Linked DNA regions of Puniceicoccus vermicola. Each later gene encodes a partner of the first gene's protein in a complex. Links are inferred from orthologs where the notes say so. Each region holds a gene or a part of one and is shown on either strand. Other genes may lie near its edges.

Region 1 (5,429 bases):
TTCGATCAGTTCGGCCAGACCGGCTTCGTCAGCTCCAGCTGCGAGGGCTTCTTCAGGATTTTCCGTGAAGGCAATCACCCGGACCGTCTTACCACTCCCATGAGGAAGGCTGACCGTACCACGCACCATTTGGGTGCTTTGCTTCGGGTCGACGAAGAGTCGGGCTTGTACTTCGACCGTCTCGTCAAAGGCGGCTTTTGGAAGTCCTTGAAGGACCGCGACGGCGTCTTTCAGCTCGAGAGCTTCCTGCTCAGGAGTGAGTTCGGCTGCCTTGCGGTAACGTTTGCTGCGTGTAGCTGTTGCCATGATGCAATTCTCTGTTTCTTTCGGTCTCCTGCTTCCCGTTGGGGAATCAGTCAACGACCTCAATGCCCATGCTGCGGGCGGTTCCCATAATGATTTTAGCGGCCTGATCCGGATCGGATGCATTCAGGTCGTTCTTTTTAATTTCTACGATCTCGTCGATCTGCTTGCGAGTGACCTTACCCACCTTGTCGCGGTTGGGTACACCCGATCCCTTGGCGATCCCAGCGGCCTTCTTCAAAAGAATCGGGGCCGGGGGGCTCTTCAGGATGTAGCTAAACGAACGATCAGCGTAAACGGTGATGACGACGGGAAGCACGGTCCCCGCCTGTTCTTTCGTCCGCGCATTAAAGTCCTTACAGAAGGCCATAATGTTGACCCCTTGCGCACCCAGTGCCGGACCGACAGGCGGTGCCGGATTGGCTGCACCTGCAGGCAGTTGCAGACGAATTTCTCCAATAACTTTCTTAGACATCGATATTCCTTACTCTTCGACCCTTTCAACCTGCCAATATTCCAGGTCGACGGGGGTAAACCGTCCGAAAATTGAAACCGAAACCTTGAGCCGTCCCCGATCCGGGTCGACTTCGTCGATCCGTCCAGTGAGGTTCGAGAAGGGTCCGTCGTTGATCTTCACTTCTTCCCCAATCTCGTATTCGACCTTCGGGCGTTCCTTGCCCTCGGCGTCGGTGACTTGCTTGAGGATCCGATCGATCTCTTCCTTCTTGAGGGGAACCGGGCGTTCGCCTCCAACAAAATTAATGACCCCTTGCGCGTCTTTCACGAAGTACCACGCTTCCTGGTCGAGATTCCCGTCGTCGTCGTACAAACGCATTTGCACGAAGATGTAGCCGGGATAGAATTTACGGGTGCGCTGAGACTTTTTCCCGCTTTTCACTTCCGTCACGGTCTCGGTCGGCATCAAAACCTCCAAAACCCGATCGCCCATTTCCTCAATCTCCACGAACTTGTCCAAGTAAGACTTGGCCTTTTGTTCTTGGTTCGAAAGGGTCTGGACGGCGAACCATCGATGGCCGCTCATTGTGCTATTGGAAACCATGATCTAATCTGGGACGGAAAGAAAAAAGAATCAGTTGAGGGGGCGAACCCACTCAGTGACCAACTCGATCGAGTTGAGGAGGAAGAAATCCGATACGCCGATAAAAGCCCCGAGGATCGCTACCCCGATCAGAACCACAATCGTATACTGCCTGAGTTCCTTCCGGGTAGGCCAAGACGCTTTCCGGAGTTCGAGAATGGTCTCTTTCCAGAAAGTTCGAATGGATCGGAATGGGTTTTTCATCAGGTGGTGCAGTAAAAAAGGGTGGCGGGAGAAGAGGGACTCGAACCCCCAGCCTACGGTTTTGGAGACCGTTGCTCTACCAGTTGAGCTATTCTCCCTCCTAAATAAATCGGTTCAGTTTTAGGATAGCGAATGCCGAGAACGCAAAAAAGCGTTCCCGGCATCCCCAAAAAGGCTAATTATGCCGTAAATCCTCAGTCAATGACTTCCGCGATACGACCAGCACCGATGGTGCGGCCACCTTCACGGATGGCGAAGCGTTGTCCAGCTTCCATAGCGATTGGCTTCTGGAGGTTGATGTTAATTCCGAGGTTGTCCCCAGGCATAACCATTTCAACACCTTCAGGAAGTTCGACGATACCGGTAACGTCAGCGGTTCCGAAGAAGAACTGAGGACGGTAACCCTTGAAGAATGGAGTGTGACGACCACCTTCATCCTTGGTCAGGACGTAAATTTCAGCCTTGGCCTTGGTGTGAGGAGTGATGCTGCCGGGCTTAGCCAAAACTTGACCGCGCTCGATAGCGTCCTTTTCAACACCACGGAGGAGGAGACCGACGTTGTCACCAGCTTGACCGGAGTCGAGGGTCTTGCGGAACATTTCCACACCCGTTACGATGGTCTTGCCTTCCTTCTCGAGGCCGACGATGGAAACTTCTTCACCAACCTTAACCATACCGCGTTCGATACGACCGGTGGCAACCGTTCCACGACCAGTGATGGAGAAGACGTCTTCAACAGACATCAGGAAAGGCTTATCGACTGCGCGTTCCGGCTCCGGAATGTCGGCGTCGATGGCGTCCATGAGATTCTGGATCGCGTCCTTACCTTCTTGCTTGTCTTCAATAGCAGCAAGAGCGGAACCGCGAACGATTGTGATGTTGTCACCGTCGAACTCGTACTTGGAGAGAAGGTCGCGGATTTCCATTTCGACGAGCTCGAGAAGCTCTTCGTCGTCGAGGAGGTCAACCTTGTTCAAGAAAACTACGATGTTAGGAACACCGACCTGACGAGCGAGAAGGATGTGCTCGCGAGTCTGCGGCATAGGTCCGTCAGCTGCGCTCACAACCAAGATGGCGCCGTCCATTTGGGCAGCTCCCGTGATCATGTTCTTTACGAAGTCAGCGTGGCCCGGGCAGTCGACGTGAGCGTAGTGACGCTTGTCGGACTCGTACTCAACGTGTGAGACTGCGATGGTGACGATCTTGGAAGCGTCACGGACCGTACCGCCCTTGGCGATGTCCGTATAGCTTTTGACCTCAGCGAGACCCTTACCGGCCTGTGTCTGCAAGATTGCAGCCGTAAGAGTGGTCTTGCCGTGGTCGACGTGACCGATGGTTCCCACGTTGAGGTGGGGCTTCGTGCGTTCGAATGATTCCTTAGCCATGAGATGGATTCGTGCTTGTTATCAGGTTAGAGTTTAATTGAAGTGGAGCCCTCGAGCGGATTTGAACCGCCGACCTCGTCCTTACCAAGGACGCGCTCTGCCGACTGAGCTACAAGGGCGGCGAAAGTGCCTTTTGGGATTGGTTTTGTAGGTTGTATGTTTGTAGAACGTAGAGACGAAAGCGGTGGAGAATGAGTTTTGCCCCCACCCTCGTCAATCCCTGAATTCTGATTTTTTGTCATTTCTTCAAAAACCATGGTCCCAGCTCCCAAACAGATCGAAAACATCGGCGCAGAAATCGCCATTCTTTGGCCCGATGGCCACGAATCCTACCTTCCTCATGAATATCTGCGGGAAAAATCTCCCAGCGCCGATAATATGGGCGAGGTGGATATCCTCGGTCAACGCCACGGCGGGGACGGCCCCAAATTCTTCCCGGGCGTACGCGTCGTCGGCTGGGAAAAGGTCGGCAACTATGCCGTTTGCTTCCACTTTTCCGACGGACACTCCACCGGCCTCTATTCCTGGCCCTACCTCCGCCAGATCGACGCCGAGAGACAATAAAGCGCCCATTCTATAAAGCGGATCGGCGAGCGCTTCCGCGTCCACCGCCGGATCAGAGGAGTCCACCGTCGGAGAAGCTGTAGAATCCCACTCCGGCGGGATCGAGAGCCCGGTTCCCGATGACCACGTGATCGAGGAGGGAGATATCGAGCGTCTTCGCGGCCTCCCGCAGCTGGCGGGTGACCCGGACATCGGCCGCGCTTGGAGCAGGATCTCCGCTCGGATGATTGTGGGCTACGATAGCCGCCGACCCACCCTCACGAATCACAGGCCGAAACACCTCACGTGGATGAACCAGGCTCGCATCGGCAATTCCGCGGGTCACTTCGATTGATCGGATAAGGTGATTTTTCCGATTAAGGACGAGAACCCAGAAATACTCGACGTCCAATCCAGCAACGATCGGTTGGAAAAAATGGAAGACCTTCTCGGGATCATCAAAGACGACCGGTTTCTCGCGGTCGGTCTGAAGAATTGCCCGTCGGGCCACTTCCATGATTGCCGCCAGCTGGAGCGCTTTCACCCGCCCAATTCCGTGGAGTTGCTCAAAGTCGGCGACAGTCCAACGAACCAACTGAGCAATCGAACCCGCCCGGCGGACCATCTCCGAGGCCACTTTCATCACGTCATGGCCCGCCGTTCCGCTTCGCACGAGAATGGCGAGAAGTTCGGAGTCAGACAATGCGCCCGCTCCATGCTGCTCCATCCGCTCTTGCGGTCGCTCCTCACGGCAGAGATTCCGAAAACTTCCCGAATCTCCCCCGTCTTTCATAAAAGCATCCCTCCCCTTCTAGAGTTCAGGCTCCCGTGCAGAGAGCTCGATACTTTTCGACGTATTGATCCAAACCGGAGATCTCCGCCGACTCCACATCGCGGATCACAATCTCGAAGCGCGAGGAGAGGCTCTCCAAATCGACTCCTTCAACGAGTTTCCAAGCGCAGAGCGCCGTCCCAAAGGCGGTCGCCTCTTTGAGTTCCGTGAGGCAAACCCGATTCTTTGGCAAAAGAGAGGCCAAAATACGGCAATACTCCGGATTATTCGCAAACCCGCCTTCCACGAAGATTTCCGAATCCTCCCGGAGACCTGCCCGATTGAGAACCTCTACAGTCTGAATCGCGAGAGACAGATTCAGCGCGGCCAGAAAGGTATCCTTTCCAATTCCCGCGGCATCGAGCCCCATTTCTTTCAATTCCTCCAGAGAAATTTCCTGACGTCCGAGGCGCAGAACCGGGACCGATCCCGGGAACGCTTCCGCTCCGGGAATGATTCCCCCTGTCAAAATAATCTCCGCATCCCGGCAGACGAGATTGATCTCCTCCGGATTCTCCATCGCAGTTTCGCCGACAATTTTGGAGAACTCGGAAAATTCCAGTCCACCCGGGAAAATCGCGGTCTTCACCGGGCGACCGTAGGCACTCAGGTTATAAAAAGTCTTCGTACCAATCTCGTTCGGCTCGAAGTCAAATCCATCGGAGGGCGTCATCGCGACGCACCAGGTGCCCGTCGAGTTGAGCGTGAATCGATCAAACCCTTTGGCCAAGTAGGGCAGAAGAGACGCATTCGAATCGTGAATCCCGACAACCACCGGAATGCCCGCAGGGATCCCACTTTCTTCCGCAACCGATTCTCCAACCGTGCCCAACTCGTCCCACGGGGCCAGAACCTTCTCCGGGATCATCCCATCGACTCCAAGCTCGCGGGCAACCTCGCTGGGGCAACTCTTCCGGAGATCCCACAGATACGTGTGACACCCGAGGTAAGTGGGGTCCGCCGCCATCTTCCCCGTAAAGAGATAGCCCAAATACTGGGGAAAATAGAGCAAATGCTGCGCTTTCTCCCAGTCCTGCGGAAAGAATTTCTGAAGAAAATAGAT
Region 2 (5,547 bases), on another replicon or contig:
GTCTGCGAAGTCTGGTAATCCGCCGAATAAGAGGACACAGCAATGAGTAGAATTGGAAAACTTCCGGTAGCTATCCCGGAAAAAGTTAAAGCCGAGATCACCGACAATACGGTCAAGATCGAGGGCCCGAAGGGCTCCCTTTCGCAGACCTTTGATTCATCGGTCTCGATCGAGTTTGCCGACGGCGAAATCCGTGTTTCTCCGAATGGGGAAAACCGCCGCGCCCGTGCCATGTATGGCACTGCCCGTTCGATTATCTCGAATATGGTTGAAGGTGTGGTCAATGGTTTCAGCAAGAAGCTGTTCATCGAAGGTGTGGGTTTCCGCGCTTCGGTCAGTGGCACTAACCTGAACCTCGCCTTGGGGTATTCCCACCCGATCGACTTTACGATCCCGGAAGGCGTGACAGTTACCGTCGCCGATAACACCAAGGTCACCGTAGAAGGGGCTGACAAACAAGCCGTGGGCGCCTGCGCCGCTCGGATAAAGAGCTTTTATCCGGCCGAGCCTTACAAGGGCAAGGGTGTCCGGATCGAAGGTGAGTTTGTCCGCCGTAAGGAAGGGAAGAAGACTGCCTAAGGCAACGTCCGAGGAAACTAGTTATGAAACTTGCAAAGAAAAAGAAGCTCGCTCAGAACCGCCGCTGGAGAATCCGCAAAAAGATTCGTGGCACCGCCGAGCGCCCGCGCCTGACCGTCTGCTTTACCAACAAGCATGTCTATGCCCAGTGCATCGACGACGTCGCTGGCAACACACTCGTTTACGCCTCTTCCCTCGACAAAAATGGGGAAGGCACCAAGCCCAATGTTGAAGGGGCTACGGCTCTCGGTGGTAAGGTCGCAGACCTCGCCAAAGAGAAGGGCATCGAAACGGTCGTCTTCGACCGTGCCGGGCGTCTCTACCATGGCTGCGTGAAGGCTTTCGCCAACGCGGCCCGCGAAAACGGACTCAAATTTTAAGGCATGAGAAATCCATCCAACAACCGCTCCCCGGCACCTGAGCCGGAAGAATCAGAATTTGTCGAAAAGGTCGTCCACATTAACCGTTGCGCGAAAGTCGTAAAGGGTGGTCGCCGTTTCAGCTTTGCCGCTCTCGTCGTCGTTGGCGACCGTAAGGGCAAGGTCGGATTTGGTTATGGTAAGGCCAAGGAAGTTCCCGAAGCGATTCGCAAGGGCACTGAGCAGGCACATAAGCACATGCAACCGATCCAACTCAAGGGTGACACCATTCCTCATCCGGTCATGGGTGAAGCCGATGGAGGCCAAGTCCTCCTCCGCCCGGCCAGTGAGGGTACCGGTATTATCGCCGGTGGTGGGGTCCGCGCCGTTCTCGAAGCCTCTGGCATCAAGAATGTTCTTTCTAAATCACTCGGATCCAACAATCAGCTCGCCATGGTCAACGCGACCATGGAAGGTCTGCTTCGACTCCGCACGGCTGAAAGCCGTAAGGAACTGCACGAAGCACCGGCAGGAGTCTGATTCTAACGGAGACTACATATAATGCGACTGCACGAATTGATTAACAGCAACGGTTCCAACCGTCCGAAGCGCCGCCTGGGTAAGGGTGAGGGCAACGGTCATGGAAAAACTTGCGGACGTGGACACAAGGGAAGCAAATCCCGCTCCGGTTACAGCATTCAGCCCGGCTTCGAAGGTGGGCAGATGCCGATGTATCGCCGCCTCCCGCACCGTGGATTCAGCAATTTCAAGTTCCACAAGGGTTATGCGATCGTCAACCTTGGCGACCTCGAGCGCTTGGCCGACGACGTGAAGGAAGTAAATCGTGAGGTTCTGGTGAAGGCCGGTCTCGTTCGCGACAACTCTCTTCCGCTCAAGGTTCTTGGCAATGGCGAGATCAAGTCCGCTCTCAAGGTGAGCGCTGCGGCTTTCTCCGCTTCGGCCAAGTCCAAGATTGAGGCCGCCGGTGGTGAAGCTCTGACCGATTGATATTGAAAACCTCCGCTCGCTGAGCGGATTGGAAGGTCCCCTGGAACATGTTGTCAGCCTTTACTAATTGTTTAAAGATCCCGGAACTGCGCCAGAGGATTTTCTTCACTCTCGCGCTGCTTTTCATCGCCCGTGTCGGGGCCAATATCCCTCTGCCGGGTATTGACCCTGGGCCGATCAAAGCCTTCTTCGCAGACCAAGCGTCTGCGGGTGGAGGCTTGATTGGGTTCTACAACATGTTCACCGGGGGCGCGCTTCTCAATGGCGCGATCTTCGCGTTGGGAGTGATGCCTTACATTAGTGCCTCCATCATCATGCAGTTGATGGGGGCGGTTTTCCCGGCCTTGGCCCGCCTTCAGCAGGAAGGGGAGGTCGGTCGCCAGAAGATCAGTCAGTATACGCGCTACCTGACCATCGTTATTTGTGTGGTCCAGGCTGTACTGCTGATTACCGCGTTGGAGAAAAACCCGGCTACATTGATCGGGCAGAACTTCAATCCGGCGATTTATGGGAGTATCGTCATTTCGGGCCACTTATGGTTCCTGATCTCCGCAACGGTCATTTTGACCTGCGGAACGGTGATCTTGATGTGGCTCGGTGAGCAGATTACCCAGCGCGGAATCGGGAATGGGATTTCCCTTTTGATTACGGTCGGGATTATTGCCGACCTTCCGGGGGCCGTGATTACGGCTTTCCGTATGTTCAACGCTCCTCCGGGGAGTGAGACGGCTAACCTGGGTCTGCCGCACGCCATTTTGATGATCGTCCTTCTTCTCGCGGTGACCGCGGGGATCGTGGCCGTGACTCAGGCACAACGAAAGATTCCGGTCCAATACGCAAAGCGCGTTGTGGGCCGTAAGGTCTATGGAGGACAGAATTCCTTCCTGCCCCTCAAGGTTAACTATTCCGGAGTGATGCCGGTTATTTTCGCCAGTGCGATCCTTCTTTTCCCTGCACAGATTTTGCAGACGTTGGAAGGTGCCACCGGAATGACTTTCTTCGGGGATATGGCAAGTTTCCTCGCCCGTGGTACTTGGTTCTACTACCTGACTTACGGGATGTTGATTCTCGTCTTCAGCTATTTCTGGGTTTCGCTGATGTTCAAGCCGATTCAGATTGCCGATGACCTGAAGAAAAATGGTGGGTTTATTCCCGGTGTTCGTCCCGGCGAGCCTACGGCCCGCTTCCTTGACTTCGTGATGACGCGCCTGACTTTGGCTGGAGCTTTGTTCCTGACCATTATCGCCGTCTTCCCGGACCTTCTCCTGTTTGTCTATCGGGTTCCCGGTAATGTCGCCGTTTTCTTCGGTGGCACCGGAATGCTGATTACCGTAGGGGTCGTTCTCGACACCATGCGTCAAGTGGAGACTTTCCTCCTGCAGCGTCACTACGACGGTTTCCTCAAGAAGGGCCGTATCCGCGGTCGCAGCCAGCAGGCACGTAATCGTCAAATGATGGAATCCCTCGAGATTCGCGATTTCTGGCGGGTCTGGCGTCCACTTTTGATTCTATCGTCCCTTCTTTTCATCCTGGGCTTTGTCGCCTGGTTGATCCGCTAACACACTTCGCGCGGTGCTTTCCGAAAAAGAAATCCCAGTCCTCCGGGAGGCTTGCCAAATCGCGGCCCGAGTTCTCGAAGAGATGTGTGAATTCGTCGAGGCGGGGATGAATACCTACGACCTCGACCAGTTCGGAAAAAAACGACTTGCGGAGTATGGTGCGGAGAGCGCCTGCTACCAGTATAGGGTGCGCGATCTCGTCTTTCCTTCCCACACCTGTCTCTCGGTCAATGATGAGATCGTCCATGGCATTGGGCGGTTGGATAGGCAGATCAGTGAAGGGGATATCATTGCAGTCGACGTCTGTGTTCGGTATCGCGGCATGATCGGCGATAACGCCCGCACGGTTCTGATCGGGAAGGGCAAACCGGAAGACGAGAAACTCTTGGCGGTCACCCGCACCGCTTTGGAGCGAGGCATTGCCGAGGCGATAGTCGGGAATCGGGTCGGAGAAATTTCCCACGCGGTTCAGACCTACGTCGAAAAGAACGGCTTCAGCGTGGTTCGCGATTTTGTCGGCCATGGCGTCGGTGAGAGTATGCACGAAGAGCCGCAGATCCCCAATTTCGGGCGTCGCCGCTCGGGTCCCAAGCTCGTTCCAGGAATGGCTTTGGCGATTGAGCCGATGGTCAACGCAGGCACTCACAAAGTGGAGATGCTCGGTGATGGATGGACGGCGGTGACCAAGGATCGTAAGCGTTCCGCCCATTTTGAGCACACCGTCCTCGTCACTCCGGAAGGTCCGGAGATTTTGACGGTCGCCTAACGCGGCGATTCTTCTTGGTCTTTGCCCGAGACTAGCGGGCGTCGGAAGGGGCCTGCTTGAGGCCTCCCTCTTTCCTTGTCAGTCTCCCTCTCGATCGTGGGCCGGTTGATCAGTATTGGAGATTCAGACCGGCAAAAAGCTGCCATTGGGCGAAAGAGGATCCTCGATCGGCCACCGAGTATTGAGGCTCAACAAAGAGGTTGTAGACGATCGATTTAGTCGGGATGACTTTTCCCACTCCGAGTCCGACAGGGATCGTGTAGTCATCACTCTCGAAATCGTAGACCATAATCGGGGCACTGCGGAGATACCAACCCTCGCCCATTTGCAGAAAGAGGAATGGCTGAAAGGCCCCACTGTTGACGTCCTTCACATCGCTGGGGCCAGCAAAACTTGCCTGCCAGGTCAGGAGGTAGCCGTATTGAAACCGTTTGGATCGGGCGTCGAAAAGGACGTTGGCAAATCCTGCAGACCATTTTTCGGATCCGAGAACTGAATCAGTGGCAGTGGGCATGGTGAGCTGTGGACCCGCTCCAAAGCTGATTGCGGGATCGCCGGTATCGATAAGGTAGGCGGCAAAGATATTAAAATCACCGAGGCCGGTTGTGTGGCCGCCGCTATCGGGGAAGGTATTCACCGGAAGGGTAGCCCGAGCCAGCCAGTCTCCTTTGAAATGGAAGGGCTGAGCATAGCGGATATCGACTTGGTTGCCGTAGTCAGCGTCATTATCTCCGGTAAACTCACCAATGTAGTAATTCTGAAAATTCAGGGCCGTGGTATTGGCGAGGGGGTTGTTGGCCTGGGCCGAGGCGGAGGGCTGACCGGCTTCGGCATTCGCCGACGCGATGCCGAGTGAGAGGGCGACGAGGGAAAGGCAGGATGAGATGGATTTGGTATTGTACATGGTTTGTCGGAAAAACTCTGAAAAGTATGGTGTTCTGGTTTCGCTTTTAATCGCATGGATGCTGAAGTCGTGGGCCGACACCTGACTGATGGCGGCCCACGCGTTTCAGAATCGACGCTGCAAGTTACTTGATCCGTCCTGGCATAACCACCTGGATATTCGGTGGATACTTGGCGAGGACCTTGTTGTAGCGGGTCGCTTCATCTCCGAGCGGGATGGTGATCGGGAGATGGCGGATGCCGTCGGAAATGTCCTCTCCGGGATTCGTGTAGAGGTTGGTCGCGGTGGCTCCACCAGTCTCAGTGACTACGGATCCGCTGAAGCCCCCGGTGAATCCTCGTGAGAAGATGGCATCCTGCAGCTCAACGACAA

Evidence for each region.
Region 2: secE (region 1) and secY share a complex: the UniProt entries of both Bacillus subtilis proteins name them as parts of the sec protein translocase complex. The link is inferred for Puniceicoccus vermicola from one-to-one orthologs.

Annotation. Positions count from the first base shown.
Region 1 is NZ_JACHVA010000040.1:72,996-78,424, forward strand. What follows is about bases 1-2,839. They hold secE (preprotein translocase subunit SecE), read right to left. Parts: upstream 1,607-2,839; coding sequence 1,394-1,606; downstream 1-1,393. Other genes in these bases: rplA (50S ribosomal protein L1), read right to left, coding at 1-306; rplK (50S ribosomal protein L11), read right to left, coding at 353-778; nusG (transcription termination/antitermination protein NusG), read right to left, coding at 788-1,345; tuf (elongation factor Tu), read right to left, coding at 1,801-2,839. In the rest of the region: more of tuf, read right to left, coding at 2,840-2,991; H5P30_RS03870 (gamma-butyrobetaine hydroxylase-like domain-containing protein), read left to right, coding at 3,247-3,555; RadC family protein, read right to left, coding at 3,608-4,327; H5P30_RS03880 (FGGY-family carbohydrate kinase), read right to left, coding at 4,353-5,429. UniProt on the Bacillus subtilis protein: Essential subunit of the Sec protein translocation channel SecYEG. Clamps together the 2 halves of SecY. May contact the channel plug during translocation.
Region 2 is NZ_JACHVA010000126.1:16,448-21,994, forward strand. What follows is about bases 1,293-4,249. They hold secY (preprotein translocase subunit SecY), read left to right. Parts: upstream 1,293-1,993; coding sequence 1,994-3,505; downstream 3,506-4,249. Other genes in these bases: rpsE (30S ribosomal protein S5), read left to right, coding at 1,293-1,478; rplO (50S ribosomal protein L15), read left to right, coding at 1,500-1,946; map (type I methionyl aminopeptidase), read left to right, coding at 3,519-4,249. Also shown: rpsH (30S ribosomal protein S8), read left to right, coding at 1-18; rplF (50S ribosomal protein L6), read left to right, coding at 43-579; rplR (50S ribosomal protein L18), read left to right, coding at 603-959; more of rpsE, read left to right, coding at 963-1,292; more of map, read left to right, coding at 4,250-4,271; H5P30_RS16050 (hypothetical protein), read right to left, coding at 4,381-5,175; H5P30_RS16055 (sulfatase-like hydrolase/transferase), read right to left, coding at 5,300-5,547. UniProt on the Bacillus subtilis protein: The central subunit of the protein translocation channel SecYEG. Consists of two halves formed by TMs 1-5 and 6-10.